Regions from separate parts of the Mycobacterium sp. NGS64 genome, predicted to be linked through region 2. Evidence: predicted binding sites of a transcription regulator. Region 2 holds the regulator's gene; the other holds the start of a gene.

Region 1 (7,550 bases), 740 kb from region 2:
AGCGCCGGCGAACTGTCCCGCATGTCGTGGCCGATCGCCACCCGCGAAGCACCCTCGCCGCCCATCAGCCTGGCGAACGCCGCACCCAGGTCGGTGACGAGCGACTCGTCGAGCTCCTCGCCGACCAGCCCGCGCACGTCGTACGCCTTGACGACACGGTGAACGGTCGCGGCGGACCGGGACATGCGAGACTCCTGACGCTCCTGACTGTGGACTCTTGGCGCCAGCCTATCGGCCCGAGGAAAAGCTGTGGCGCGTTAGACCTGGGTGGACCGGCCTAGTCCCGGCTTAGTCCGAGGGGTCGGGCAACACCCGCAGATGCCCGCGGCGCCGACCGGAACGATGCTCGGGAGGCGCGAGCAGCCCGCTGCTCGGCGCGGTGGCATGGGCCCCGGCGTGCTGGATGTGGGGATCGGCAAACCCGTTGACCGGCGTGGCCCCGTAGGGCACGGCCGCGTCGCCCGGGCGGCCCTCACGCACCGCGTCGGCCAGGGCGACCAGGTCGTCCTCGTCGGGATGGACGGGCTCGGCAAGCAGCGGTCCGGCATGGCGCACCAGCTCCCAACCGCGGGGCGCGGTGATCCGGCCGGCATGGCCGACGCACAGGTCCCAGGAGTGCGGTTCCCGCGCGGTGGCCAACGGGCCCACCACTGCCGTCGAGTCCGAGTAGACGAACGTCAAGGTCGCCACGGCATAGTGCGGACACCCGGGCCGGCAACAGCGACGGGGAACGTTCACGACCGAAAGGCTATCGTGCGCAAACGCCACGGAAGCGCCGGACACGCGCATCCGCCGGACCCGCGATTCCCAACCGTTACCATCGGCCCGATGAGTGATTCCCGCGGCTCCCCGCAAAGCGATCGGTCGCGGCGTCGTTCGGCTTCCTACCGTGCGACGCGCCGGGGCCGGGACATGCGCGGCCCGTTGCTGCCGCCGACGGTGCCGGGGTGGCGCAGCCGGGCCGAGCGGTTCGACATGGCGGTGCTGGAGGCCTACGAACCGATCGAGCGGCGCTGGCAAGACCGGGTGTCGGAGCTCGACGTGGCGGTCGACGAAATCCCGCGCATCGCGGCCAAGGACCCGGACAGCGTGCAGTGGCCGCCCGAGGTGATCGCCGACGGGCCGATCGCGCTCGCCCGCCTGATCCCGGCCGGCGTCGACGTCCGCGGCAACTCCACGCGGGCACGAATTGTCTTGTTCCGCAAGCCGATTGAGAGACGTGCCAAGGACACGGAAGAACTTGGCGAGTTGCTGCACGAAATCCTGGTGGCCCAGGTCGCCATCTACTTGGACGTCGAGCCCTCGGTCATCGACCCCACGATCGACGACGAATGAGGTTGCGCGGGCGTCAGATGATGCCGCGCTTGAGGCGGCGGCGCTCGCGCTCCGAGAGGCCGCCCCAGATGCCGAAGCGCTCGTCATGGGCCAGGGCGTACTCGAGGCACTCGTGGCGCACCTCGCAGCCGAGGCAGATCTTCTTGGCCTCGCGGGTCGAGCCGCCCTTCTCCGGGAAGAAGGCCTCGGGATCGGTCTGCGCGCACAGCGCGCGGTCCTGCCACTGATCCGGCGTCGGCAGCGGCTCGGGCTCGGGCTCGAAAGCGACTGGGGCATCGGGAACCACAGTCAGATGCGGGCGGACGGATGCCGCCGGCAACGAGCCGATGGTGTTGTGCGGTGTGCTTGTCATGACTCCCCGAAGGTGCTCATAAGACATGCTTCGTCCGCCTCCTCAGGTTTGATTTGAGAGAGTGAGTGAGTTCCCACTGTTCTGATGTACAGACAATTCGAACATGTGATCGAATCTCGGTCTGCGACACCGGAATCGGCTGGCCAACCGGGAAATGACACTGATGTGATTAGACACTTGTTAACCTGCCCGGTCAAGCGTAATGGCGAATTTCCATATCATCTCGTGACCAAATTCCGGCGTTTCCGTTGTCTTGCGCGTTTCGGCGTGTCGATCACAGTCCCGACACGGGCAGTACTGTCGAGCCCTGTGAAGGTCAAGTGAAGGTCACCGTTCTGGTCGGTGGGGTTGGCGGCGCCCGGTTCCTGCTGGGTGTTCAACAGCTGCTCGGGCTGGGTCAGTTTTCGCAACAGGGCCAAGACGCCGACGAACACGAACTGACCGCTGTCGTCAACATCGGCGACGATGCGTGGATCCACGGGGTGCGCGTCTGTCCGGATTTGGACACCTGCATGTACACCTTAGGTGGAGGTGTCGACCCAGAGCGAGGGTGGGGTCATCGCGACGAAACCTGGCACGCCAAAGAGGAATTGGCGCGCTACGGCGTGCAGCCGGACTGGTTCGGACTCGGCGACCGCGACCTGGGCACCCATCTGGTGCGCACCCAGATGCTGAACGCGGGCTACCCGCTGTCGCAGATCACCACCGCGCTGTGCGACCGCTGGCAACCGGGCGCGCGGTTGCTGCCGGCGAGCGACGACCGCTGCGAGACGCACGTCGTCATCACCGATCCCGCCGACGACAGCCGCCGCGCCATTCACTTCCAGGAGTGGTGGGTGCGCTATCGGGCCCAGGTGCCCACGCACAGCTTCGCGTTCGTCGGCGCCGAAAAGGCCAGCGCCACAGCGGAAGCGGTGGCGGCCATCGGCGAAGCCGACGTGATCCTGCTGGCGCCGTCCAACCCTGTCGTCAGCGTCGGAGCCATCCTGGCGGTCCCCGGCATTCGCGGGGCGCTGCGCGCGGCCAAGGCCCCGGTCGTCGGCTACTCCCCGATCATCGGCGGAAAGCCGTTGCGCGGCATGGCCGATGCGTGTCTCTCGGTGATCGGGGTCGAATCCACCGCGGAGGCCGTCGGCCGGCATTTCGGGGCGCGGCGGGCCACCGGGATCCTGGATTGCTGGCTGATCCACGAGGGCGACGAGGCCGACATCGAGGGGGTGGCGGTGCGAGCGGTGCCGCTCATCATGCGCGACCCCAAGGCGACGGCCGAGATGGTCGCCGCGGGGCTGGAGCTCGCGGGCGTGACGGCGTGACCGAGCCCGTGACCGAGCACGGCACCGGCTCGGCGATCGAGATCATTCCCGTCACCGGGCTCCCCGAGTTCCGGCCCGGCGACGACCTCGCCGCCGCCGTCGCCGCGGCCGCCCCCTGGCTGCGCGACGGCGACGTCGTGGTGGTGACCAGCAAGGTGGTGTCCAAGTGCGAGGGCCGGCTGGTGCCGGCCCCGCGGGACGCCGCGGAACGCGACCGGCTGCGCCGCAAGCTGGTCGACGACGAGGCGGTGCGCGTGCTGGCGCGCAAGGGCCAGACGCTCATCACCGAAAACCGGCTCGGCCTCGTCCAGGCGGCCGCCGGGGTGGACGGCTCCAACGTCGACCACGACGAGCTGGCGCTGCTGCCGGTCGACCCCGACGCCAGCGCCGCGGCGTTGCGCGCCGCCCTGCGCGAGCGGCTCAGCGTCGGCGTCGCCGTGGTCATCACCGACACGATGGGCCGCGCCTGGCGCAACGGTCAGACCGACGCGGCCATCGGCGCGGCGGGTCTTCGTGTGCTGCACAGCTATTCGGGGGCCGTCGACCGGCACGGCAACGAGCTGCTCGTCACCGAGATCGCCATCGCCGACGAGGTCGCGGCCGCCGCCGATCTGGTCAAGGGCAAGCTCACCGCGATGCCGGTGGCCGTGGTGCGCGGCCTGCCGGTGACCGACGATGGCTCCACCGCGCGGCAGCTGCTGCGGCCCGGCGAGGAGGACCTGTTCTGGCTCGGCACCGCCGAAGCCCTCGACCTGGGCCGCCGCCAGGCCCAGCTGCTGCGCCGGTCGGTGCGCCGGTTCAGCGCCGAGCCGGTGCCACCCGAGCTGATCGAGGCCGCCGTCGCCGAGGCGCTCACCGCGCCGGCCCCGCACCACACCCGGCCCGTCCGGTTCGTGTGGCTGCGCACCCCGGGCACCCGGACCCTGCTGCTGGACCGCATGAAGGACAAGTGGCGCGCGGACCTGGCCGGCGACGGCCGGCCCGCCGACTCGGTCGAGCGGCGGGTGGCGCGCGGCCAGATCCTCTACGACGCGCCGGAGGTCGTCATCCCGTTTCTGGTCCCCGAGGGCGCCCACGCCTACCCCGACGCCGCCCGCACCGCCGCCGAGCGCACCATGTTCACGGTCGCGGTCGGGGCGGCCGTGCAGGCGCTGCTGGTCGCGCTGGCGGTGCGGGGGGTCGGCAGCTGCTGGATCGGGTCGACGATCTTCGCCGCCGACCTGGTCCGCGCCGAGCTGGAGCTCCCGGCCGACTGGGAGCCGTTGGGCGCCATCGCGATCGGCTACGCCTCCGAGGCCGCCGGGGTACCGCCCGGGCCGCGCGCCGCGCCGGACCCCGGGGATTTGCTGCTCCGCAAGTAATACTGGGCCCATGCATTTCGCGGGCAAGCCGGCGGCGTCGGCCGACAAGGTCCGCGGCGGCTACTACACCCCCGCCCCCGTCGCGCGGTTCCTGGCCCGCTGGGTCCGCGAGGCCGGCCCGCGGATCGTCGAACCGTCCTGCGGCGACGGCGCGATCCTGCGCGAGCTGGCCGCGCTGGGCGCCCGGGTGCGCGGGGTGGAGCTCATCGCCGACGAGGCGGCCAAGGCGCGGCGGTTCGCGCCCGTCGACGCCGAGAGCCTATTCACCTGGCTGGCCGGTGTTGAGGCGAGCGCGTGGGACGGCGTCGCCGGCAACCCGCCCTACATCCGCTTCGGCAACTGGGCGTCCGACGAGCGCGACCCGGCACTGGAGCTGATGCGCCGGGAGGGGCTGCGGCCCAGCCGGCTGATCAACGCGTGGGTCCCGTTCGTCGTCGCCGCCACGGTCCTGGTGCGCGACGGGGGACGGGTGGGCCTGGTGCTGCCCGCCGAGCTGCTGCAGGTCGGCTACGCCGCGCAGCTGCGTGAGTTTCTGCTCGGCCGGTTTTCCGAGATCACGTTGGTGACGTTCGAGCGGTTGGTGTTCGACGGCGTCCTGCAGGAGGTCGTCTTGTTCTGCGGCGTTGCCGGGCCGGGCCCGGCGCGCATGCGCACGGTCCACCTCGCCGACGCCGCCGCGCTGGCGCACGCCGATCTCGACACCGACTGGGCGCCCGCGCTGCTGCACGAAAACGAGAAGTGGACCAAGTACTTCCTGGACCCCGCCGCGATCGAGCTGCTGCGAGCGCTCAAGGCGTCGTCGGCCATGACCCGGCTCGGGTCGCTCGCCGACGTGGACGTCGGGATCGTGACGGGCCGCAACAGCTTCTTCACCTTCACCGACGAGCGGGCCCGCGAACTGGCGCTGACGCCGCACTGCGTCCCGCTCGTCTCGCGTAGCGCGCAGTTGACCGGGCTGGTATACGACACCGATTGCCGCGCAAGCGATCTCGCCGCCGGACACCGGACCTGGCTGCTCGACGCGCCGCCCGAGCCGGCCGATGCCGCCCTGCTCGCGCACGTGCGGGCCGGCGAGGCCGCGGGCGTGCACCGCGGCTACAAGTGCTCGATCCGCACGCCCTGGTGGACCACCCCGTCGCTGTGGATGCCCGACCTTTTCCTGCTGCGCCAGATTCACCGGGCGCCACGGCTGACCGTCAACGCCGCGGCCGCGACGAGCACCGACACCGTGCACCGGGTCCGGCTCGCGCCCGGCGTCGACGCGACCACGCTGGCCGCGGCGTTTCACAACAGCGTGACGTTCGCGTTCGCCGAGATCGTGGGCCGCAGCTACGGTGGGGGCATCTTGGAGCTGGAACCGAGGGAAGCCGAGCAGCTGCCCATGCCCCCACCCGCGTATGCCGGAGCCGACCTCGCCTGCGACGTCGACCTGTTGTTGAAGGCGGGCGAGGTCGACAAGGCGCTCGACGTCGTCGACCGGCACGTGCTGATCGACGGGCTGGGCCTGTCCCCCGACATCGTGACACAGTGCCGCGCGGCCTGGGCCTCGCTGCGGGATCGACGAACCGGACGGGGATCGCGTTGAGCCTTCGCGAGTCGGCGATCTCGATCCTCGGCGACTGGCGCGCCCCCGATGCGGCGCAGGACTCGCTGCGGCACGCCGTGCTGGCCTTCGTGCACGCCCGCCCCGACGCCTGCCGCCGGGAGTGCGCGGCGGGCCACGTCACCGCGTCGGCGCTGGTGCTCGACCACACCGGCGCGCGGGTGCTGTTGACGTTGCATCCCCGCCTGGGCCGCTGGGTGCAACTCGGCGGGCACTGCGACGACGAGGACGCCGACGTCGTCGCCGCCGCGTTGCGCGAGGCGACCGAGGAATCGGGCGTCGACGGCCTGCGCATCGAGCCCGAACTGGCCGCCGTGCACGTGCACCCGGTCACCTGCTCGCTCGGCGTGCCCACCCGCCACCTCGATCTGCAATTCGTCGCCCACGCGCCGGCGGGCGCGCAGATCGCGATCAGCGACGAGTCCGACGACCTGCGGTGGTGGCCGGCCGACGCGCTGCCGGACGGGACGGATCACGCGCTGGCGTATTTGGTCTCGCGAGCGTCACGCTAGCGCGGCCGCCGGCGTCGAGCGCCACGCTGGCGTGACGCTCGGCGCAAGAGGGGCGCGCCCTCACACGTCCGACGAGTAGCGGATCCCGCCGTCGGGAATGGAGATCCCCGGCCACACCCGCGCGCCGCGCAGCAACTCGCAGCGCGCGCCGATGTCGGCGCCGTCGCCGATCACCCCGTCGCGGATCAGCGCACGCGGGCCGACGCGCACCCCGAAGCCCAGGATCGAGCGCTCGATCACGCTGCCCGCCTCCACCTTGACCCCGTCGAAGATCACCGCGCCGTCCAGCCGGACGCCGGCGCCGATCTCGGCGCCGCGCCCGACGACCGTGCCGCCGATCAGCACCGCGCCCGGGGACACCGCCGCGCCGTCGTGCACCAGCTGCTCGCCGCGGTGGCCGCGCAGGGCCGGCGACGGCGCGATCCCGCGGACCAGGTCGGCCGAGCCGCGCACGAAGTCCTCCGGGGTGCCCATGTCCCGCCAGTAGGTGGCGTCGACGTAGCCGCAGACCTTGACTCCCGCGTCGGACAGCAGGGCCGGGAACACCTCGCGTTCGACCGAGACCTCGCGGCCGCGCGGGATCCGATCGATGATGGCGCGCTTGAAGACGTATGTGCCGGCATTGATCTGGTCGGTCGGCGGGTCCTGCGTCTTTTCCAGGAAGGCGACGACGCGGTTGTGCTCGTCGGTGGTCACGCAGCCGAACGCCCGCGGATCGCCCACCCGCACCAGGTGCAGCGTGACGTCGGCCTCGTTGGTCTGGTGGAAGTCCAGCAGCTGGCCCAGGTCGGCGCCGGACAGCACGTCGCCGTTGAACACCATCACGGTGTCGTTGCGCAGGTGGTCGGCGACGTTGCCGATGCCGCCGCCCGTTCCCAGCGGCTGCTCCTCGGTGACGTACTCGAGCTGCAGGCCCAGCTTGGAGCCGTCGCCGAACTCCGCCTCGAAGACCTGGGCCCGATACGACGTGCTCAGGATGACGTGCTCGATGCCGGCCGCGGCGATCCGCGACAGCAGGTGGGTCAGAAACGGCAGCCCGGCGGTGGGCAGCATGGGCTTGGGCGCCGACAGCGT
Region 2 (7,550 bases):
GCCGAATGGATTACGGAACCCGTGCAGACGTGCAGCGGGCCGTCGTTGATGAAGATCGCGCCGACGCGCCGGTCGGGGTCCACCGGACCCGCGACCGCCTTCTGCTGGGGCTGGCTGAGCCGCTGGACGAGCGGCCCGGTGGCCACGGGGACGGACACCACCGGGCGCGCCGCAGGCTCGGCCGGCCGGGTGCACGACGTCAACAACGTCAGCAGGCCGACCCCCGAGCACAGCAGCAGCGTCCGTATGCGCATTTCGTGTCCATCATGCCTGACCACGGCGTGTCGGGCAGACCACATCCCCTCCCCGCGCGCCGCCGCGTTTGCTGGCCGACATGCGGATTACGTTCGCGGGTTGGGGCGTTTCGACGGTGAAGACTGCAGGGTGTTAGCTGTTCCATTGTTGGTGCCCGCTGATTCGGGGGACACTGGTCAGGGCACCCTGGAGAACCCCCCGAAAGGAGGAGACCCGATGGCCCGCGATCAAAACCAAGGCGACGAGTACGACCAGCCAGGACAGTCCGGCATGTACGAGCTGGAGTTCCCGGCGCCCCAGTTGTCGACGGCCGACGGCCGCGGCCCGGTTTTGGTGCACGCCTTGGAGGGCTTCTCCGACGCCGGCCACGCGATACGGCTGGCCGCCACCCACCTGAAGGCCGCGCTGGACACCGAGCTGGTCGCGTCGTTCGCGATCGACGAACTACTGGATTACCGCTCGCGGCGGCCGCTGATGACGTTCAAGACCGACCACTTCACCAGCTACGACGATCCGGAGCTGAGCCTCTACGCCCTGCGCGACAGCGTCGGCACGCCGTTTCTGCTGCTGGCCGGCATGGAACCCGACCTGAAGTGGGAGCGTTTCATCACCGCGGTGCGCCTGCTGGCCGAGCGGCTGGGTGTACGGCGCACGATCGGCCTGGGCACCGTCCCGATGGCGGTCCCGCACACCCGCCCGATCACGCTGACCGCCCATTCCAACGACAAGGAACTGATCGCCGACTTCCAGCCCTGGATCTCGGAGATCCAGGTCCCCGGCAGCGCGTCCAACCTGCTGGAATACCGGATGGCCCAGCACGGTCACGAGGTCGTCGGGTTCACCGTGCACGTCCCGCACTACCTGACGCAGACCGACTACCCGGCGGCCGCGCAGGCGCTGCTGGAGCAGGTGGCCAAGAGCGGATCGCTGGAGCTGCCGCTGTCGGCGCTGACCGAAGCCGCGGCGGAGATTCGCGCCAAGATCGACGAGCAGGTGCAGGCGAGCGCGGAGGTGGCTCAAGTGGTGGCCGCGCTCGAGCGCCAGTACGATGCCTTCATCGACGCTCAGGAGAACAGGTCGTTACTAACTCACGACGAGGATCTCCCCAGCGGCGACGAGCTTGGCGCAGAGTTCGAGCGATTCCTTGCCCAACAGGCAGAGAAGAAGAACGACGACGACCAGGCGTGAGGACTCAAAACGCCCATAGCCCGGGCCGACACCAAGGTTGGCGGAGATGACCGAGCGGAAGCGCAAGAGCAACCTTCGCCCAGTGCGTGAAGTCACGGCGCCCACGCTCGAGTTCCGCACCATTCACGGCTACCGGCGGGCCTTCCGCATCGCCGGTTCCGGGCCGGCGATTCTGCTGCTCCACGGCATCGGCGACAACTCCACCACCTGGAATGCCGTGCAGGCCAAGCTCGCCCAGCGGTTCACCGTCATCGCCCCCGACCTGCTGGGCCACGGGAAATCCGACAAGCCGCGCGCCGATTACTCGGCGGCCGCCTACGCGAACGGCATGCGCGACCTGCTGTCCGTCCTCGACATCGAACGGGTGACCATCATCGGCCACTCGCTGGGCGGCGGCGTGGCCATGCAATTCGCCTACCAGTTCCCGCATTTGGTCGACCGGCTGATCCTGGTCGCCGCGGGCGGCGTCACCAAGGACGTCAACGTCGTCTTCCGGCTGGCCTCGTTGCCGTTGGGCAGCGAGGCGCTGGCGCTGCTGCGGCTGCCCCTCGTGCTGCCGGCGGTTCAGCTGGCGGGGAAGCTGGCCGGGCTGGCGATCGGGTCGACCGCGCTGGGCCACGACCTGCCCAACGTGCTGCGCATCCTCGACGACCTGCCGGAGCCGACGGCGTCGGCGGCGTTCAGCCGCACGCTGCGGGCGGTCGTGGACTGGCGGGGGCAGATCGTGACGATGCTGGACCGATGTTATTTGACGGAGGCCATCCCCGTGCAGATCGTCTGGGGCACCAAGGATGTGGTGGTTCCGGTCCGGCACGCCTGGATGGCGCACGCCGCGATGCCCGGCTCGCGTCTCGAGATCTTCGAGGGTTCGGGCCACTTCCCCTTCCACGACGACCCGGCCCGCTTCATCGACGTCGTCCAGCGCTTCATCGACAGCACCGCGCCCGCCGAATACGACCAGGCCGCCCTCCGCGCGCTGCTGCGCAGCGGGGGTGGCGAGAAGGCGGTCACGGGCCCGGCCGACACCCGCGTCGCCGTCCTGAACGCCATGGGCTCCGACGAGCGCAGCGCCACCTGATAAACACGTTGACCCGCGCCGTACAGTCGGGTCATGGGCATCGACGTCACGGTGTTACGGGTTTTCACCGACACGGACGGCAATTTCGGTAATCGCCTCGGTGTGGTTGACGCCGCCGCGGTACCGCCCCCGGACCGGCAGCGGCTGGCGACCCAATTGGGCTACGCCGAAACGGTTTTCATCGATCTTCCGGCCGCCGGCTCGGCCACCGCGCACGCGAGGATTTACACCCCGCGCGTCGAACTTCCGTTCGCCGGGCACCCGACCGTCGGCGCGTCGTGGTGGCTGCGCGACAACGGTACGCCGATCAAGACGCTGCACGTGGGGGCCGGCCTCGTGCAGGTGAGCTATCAGGGCGACCTGACCGGCGTCAGCGCCCGCTCGGAGTGGGCACCGGAAGTGGCCATCCACGAATTCGATTCGGCCGACGACGTTCTCGCCGCCGACCCGGCCGACTTCCCGGACGACACCGCGCACTACCTGTGGGCCTGGGTCGACCGGGACGCCGGGACTCTGCGCACCCGCGGGTTTTTCGCGAACCTCGGGGTGCCGGAGGACGAGGCGACCGGCTCGGCGGCGATGCGGCTCACCGACTACCTCAGCCGCGACCTGCGCATCACCCAGGGCAAGGGCTCGTTCATCGAAACCGCGTGGAACGCTGAGGGCTGGGTCGGGGTGGCCGGGCGCGTCGTCAACGACGGTGTCCGACGGGTCGGCTGAGGTCAGCCCTGCCGGTGCAGGACGGCCACGAGGTGGTCCTGCAGGGGCTGCCCCACGCCGCCCATGCGCAGCGTGTAGGACAGCTCGTCGCCGTCGATGCGCAGCGAACGGCCAAGGGCGGTAACCTCTTTGGCGCTCGGCGCCAGCCCGATCGCCGTGCTCGACAGCTCCACCTCGATGAGGCCGTCGGTCACGGCGTAGGTCCCGGTTTCGATCTCGGTGATGCCGTTCGGGTGGGCGACGATCAGCTCCACGCTGCCCGGCCGGGGCACGCGAAAATACCCCGTTTCGCCGTGTAGGGGCCTGCCGTCGGCCACCGCCTTGGTCTTTTGCCCGTAGGCCAAGAACGGCTTGCCGACGTGGGAGAAGACGACTTCCTCGAGATATTCGAACGGCTGGATCGTCGGGTAGAAGCCCGAGCCGCGGCCGGACCAGGTCCCCAGCAGGGGTGCCAGCGCCTCCAGATCGGGATGCAGGTCGGGCGGCATGGACGCCAGCCTAGCGAGTGGCCGGCTCCGGATCCGTCGGCGCGTTGCGGTGCGCGCGCAGCGCCTCGATCTCGCGCTCGAAGTCCTCGGCGGAGGAAAACGACCGGTACACCGAGGCGAACCGCAGGTAAGCCACCTCGTCGAGGTCGCGCAGCGGGCCGAGGATGGCCAGGCCGACCTCGTGGCTGGGCACCTCGGGCGACCCGGCCGCGCGAACGGTGTCTTCGACTTGCTGGGCAAGCAGGTTCAGCGCGTCGTCGTCGACCTGGCGGCCCTGGCAGGCCCGCCGCACGCCGCTGATGACCTTCTCCCTGCTGAAGGGTTCGGTGACGCCGCTGCGTTTGACCACGGCCAGCACGGCGGTTTCGACGGTGGTGAAGCGCCGCCCGCATTCGGGGCAGGAGCGTCGGCGCCGAATCGCCTGGCCTTCATCGGTTTCGCGCGAGTCGATCACCCGGGAATCCGGATGGCGGCAGAACGGACAGTGCATGACCGCTCCTTCGCCGTGCTCACCTGCGGGGCCGCAGAACACCCCGAGCGTACCGCGACGCCGGTGTCAGCCGACCGGCGCGATCAGCGTCTGGCCGGCGGCCAGCGCCGGCGAGTTCAGGTCGTTGAGCTCGCGGATCCGATCGGCAACCTGGCGGGCCGGCGCGTCCGGCGCCACCCGGTGGGCGACGTCCTGCAGGGACTCGCCGGGCTCAACCCGCACGACGGCCAGCCGATCCGGCACGGCGGCGGCCGATCCCCCGGAGTCGCCGTTGACCGCCTGCCCGACGTTGGCGACCAGCCCCAGCCACAGGGTGATGACCCCGGCGACCAACGCCAGCCCCAGCGTCGTGGCCAGCGTGACGGGACGCCTGCGATGCGGGGCGACGGACATCGCGACGCCGGTGCCGTGGTAGCGCAGCGGCGCGCCGGCCGGCCTGGACGGGCCGGGCCGACGTGAGCCGGTCAGCCCGTCCCGCCTGGGGTAAAGCCCCGGCACCGGCCCGTTGACCGGGCGCCGAACGCTGCTGGTACGCGGCGAGACGGTGTAGGTGATTGTCATCTTGCGTTCCTCCGGTCAGGTTGTTCTCGCTCGTGTGTTCGACTATATCGCTCGTATGTTCGATGTCCGAACATTTGAGCGAAGCGTGTCGAGCAAGCAAAACGCTAGACCGCACCACCGACAAATCCGGAAGCGCGACCTCTGACATGCAGCACAGGTACCCGATCTCCGCAAAAGTTACACACATGTGATTCAGCAGCTATAGGGTCTTGACGCCCGCCGCCCAAGGGTCTTTGGGCCCCGGCGACACGCCATCGAACACATGTTTGATTCTTGGTCGTCCTCCCGCTACATTCAACCCATGAGCGACAGCAACGACACTCCCTCGATCAGCTCATCCGTCGATTCGTCGCTGACCGAACGGCAGCGCACCATCCTGAACGTCATCCGCGAGTCGGTCACCACCCGCGGCTATCCGCCGAGCATCAGGGAAATCGGCGACGCCGTCGGCCTGACATCGACGTCGTCGGTGGCCCACCAGCTGCGCACCCTGGAGCGCAAGGGCTACCTGCGCCGCGACCCGAACCGGCCGCGGGCCGTGGACGTCCGCGGCAGCGAGGAGACCACCGAGGCTGCGCCCGTCACCGACGTCGCCGGCTCGGACGCGCTTCCGGAACCCAGCTACGTGCCGGTGCTCGGGCGCATCGCCGCCGGCGGACCGATCCTGGCCGAGGAGGCCGTCGAGGACGTCTTCCCGCTGCCTCGCGAGCTGGTCGGCGAGGGCACCCTGTTCCTGCTCAAGGTCGTGGGCGACTCGATGGTCGAGGCGGCGATCTGCGACGGCGACTGGGTGGTGGTGCGCCAGCAGCACGTCGCCGACAACGGCGATATCGTCGCCGCCATGATCGACGGCGAGGCCACCGTCAAAACGTTCAAGCGCGCGGGCGGTCAGGTGTGGCTGATGCCGCACAACCCGGCGTTCGACCCCATACCGGGCAACGACGCGACCGTGCTCGGCAAGGTCGTCACCGTGATCCGCAAGGTGTAGCGGCCGGCTCAGTCGGCCTTGATGAAGCCGTTGGCCTGCGCGACTTCCTCACTGGCCAACCAGATTTCGGCCAGCGTGTCGTGGTAGAGCTCGCTGCCCGGGGTGTAGTACAGGCCGAAGCGGGCGCTGGCCTTGATCGGGTAGCCGTCGGGCGCCTGGTAGGGATCCTCCAGCGGCAGGTGGATCGTCGGGCGCCCACCGGCGACCGGGGCGGCGTTGGTCACATCGGCGGCCGATTCCGGCACGTCTTCCTCGTCCGTGGCCGCGTGGCGCCCGGTTCGGGGCTCCGTCGCTCCTAGCGCCCCCGCGGCGGCCGCGGCCTCGGCGGCGCCCTCCGGGGGTTCCGGCTCCGGATAGTCGGCGTCCGGTTCCTCGGCAACCGGCACCTCGCCGACGTAGGCGGCCTCCCGCGGGGTGCGCGGAACCGCCACGTCCGGGTAGCCGGGATCGGCGTACTCGTCCTCATCGTAGCCGGGCAGGTATTCGGTGCCCGTGTAGTCGACGTCCTCGGCGGCGACTTCGGGGTATCCGGCCTCCGCCTCGGGGACGTCGTCATAGCCGGCGTCCGCCAGCGTCGCGCCCGAGGCGAGGGGGATGGAATCGGTGTCCACCGCGTCGGGGTCTTCGTCCTCGTCGGCGGCCCTGGCGTCGGCCCCGCGGGTCCAACTGACTCGCTGCGCCGGCCCGGCATCGTCGGAAAGCTGATGCTCCGGCTGCTCCAGGCCGAACGGGGCGTAGTCGGTGGCCGCCTCCGCGTCGTCGTGGCCCCAGTGGCCGTTGCCCGGGGCGTCGTAGCCGGCGGCGGCCAGGTCGCGCTCGGGCTCGTAGGCTCCGGTGTCGCCGGCGCCACGCCGACGCCGGCGGCGGCGCCAGGTGAACGCCAGCAGCACCGCGAGCAGGATCAGCAGCAGGATCGGGATCGCGGCCAGCAGCCACCACCATTGCCAGGTGAACTTCTTGGCGTGCGAGGGCATCGCCGCGGTGCTCGGCTGGTTCTGCCCGGACACCTGCAGGCCGGACAGCAACGGAGCCAGGTTGGACGGGTCGGTGCTGAACGAGTTCTTCGCCCGGTTCCAGGAGATCTTGCCGCCGGTGAACTGCTGCGACACCACGTCGCCGTCCACGGCCTGGTCGCCGACCGGGGCGCCCAGCTTGCCGCTCGGACCGCGCAGCTTGTCCCACGCGGCCTTCATCGCGCCGCGCACGACGAACGCGCCGTGGTCGGAGGTCCAGAAGATGACCGGCTTGTCGGCCGCGGCGAACGTGGCGATCCGGCTGGCCGGGCCGATGCCGCCGTCGGCCTCGTTGGCGGTGGGGAAACCGAGGTCGCTGCCGGCCGGGCCGCCCAGCGACTCGTACTTGGCGAGGATGTTGGTCTCGAGGGCGTTGGCCCCGGTGGCCGGGCTGAAGAACACCTTCCCGTTCGCGAAGTTCTGCACGACCCCGTCGCCGCCGATGGGGTACGACCCGCCCTGCTTGGCGCCCAACGGGCCGCCGGCGCCGCCGGCCGCGCGCCAGGCCATGTTGATGGCCGCGTTCGGATCGATGGCTACCTGCAGGCCCTTGAGCTGGTCGGCCAGCGTCGCCGGGTTGGTGGTGAACTCCTTGGTTTTCCTGTTCCAGGAGATCTCGCCGCCGCTGAACTTCTGGGAGGTGACCTCGCCGGCGTAGGTTTCGTCGCCGACGGGCGCGCCGAGCACGCCACCCGAGCTGCCGAGCTTGTCCCAGGCGGCGTTCAGCGCGCCGCGCACCACGAACGCGCCGTGGTCGGAGGTCCAGAAG

What was found. Region 2 encodes LexA, which represses DNA repair genes until DNA is damaged. Its sites were predicted from a motif close to CGAACANNTGTTCG; they were not measured.
Region 1: cofD (2-phospho-L-lactate transferase) is a predicted target of LexA. The motif match lies at 1,786-1,799, and genes of this name have one in related genera.

Annotation. Positions count from the first base shown of each region.
Region 1 is NZ_JCALCI010000001.1:416,741-424,290, reverse strand. It holds gene AC5Y4S_RS02135 (phosphomannomutase/phosphoglucomutase) at 1-185, opposite strand, end outside; gene AC5Y4S_RS02130 (DUF3499 domain-containing protein) at 289-738, opposite strand; gene AC5Y4S_RS02125 (metallopeptidase family protein) at 913-1,335, shown strand; gene AC5Y4S_RS02120 (WhiB family transcriptional regulator) at 1,349-1,687, opposite strand; gene cofD (2-phospho-L-lactate transferase) at 2,008-3,000, shown strand; gene AC5Y4S_RS02110 (coenzyme F420-0:L-glutamate ligase) at 2,997-4,361, shown strand; gene AC5Y4S_RS02105 (Eco57I restriction-modification methylase domain-containing protein) at 4,372-5,946, shown strand; gene AC5Y4S_RS02100 (NUDIX hydrolase) at 5,943-6,476, shown strand; gene manB (mannose-1-phosphate guanylyltransferase) at 6,537-7,550, opposite strand, start outside.
Region 2 is NZ_JCALCI010000001.1:1,159,798-1,167,347, reverse strand. It holds gene AC5Y4S_RS05830 (trypsin-like serine peptidase) at 1-254, opposite strand, end outside; gene AC5Y4S_RS05825 (proteasome assembly chaperone family protein) at 472-1,443, shown strand; gene AC5Y4S_RS05820 (alpha/beta fold hydrolase) at 1,490-2,521, shown strand; gene AC5Y4S_RS05815 (PhzF family phenazine biosynthesis protein) at 2,555-3,241, shown strand; gene AC5Y4S_RS05810 (peroxynitrite isomerase) at 3,244-3,729, opposite strand; gene nrdR (transcriptional regulator NrdR) at 3,740-4,219, opposite strand; gene AC5Y4S_RS05800 (LysM peptidoglycan-binding domain-containing protein) at 4,286-4,780, opposite strand; gene lexA (transcriptional repressor LexA) at 5,082-5,768, shown strand; gene AC5Y4S_RS05790 (LGFP repeat-containing protein) at 5,777-7,550, opposite strand, start outside.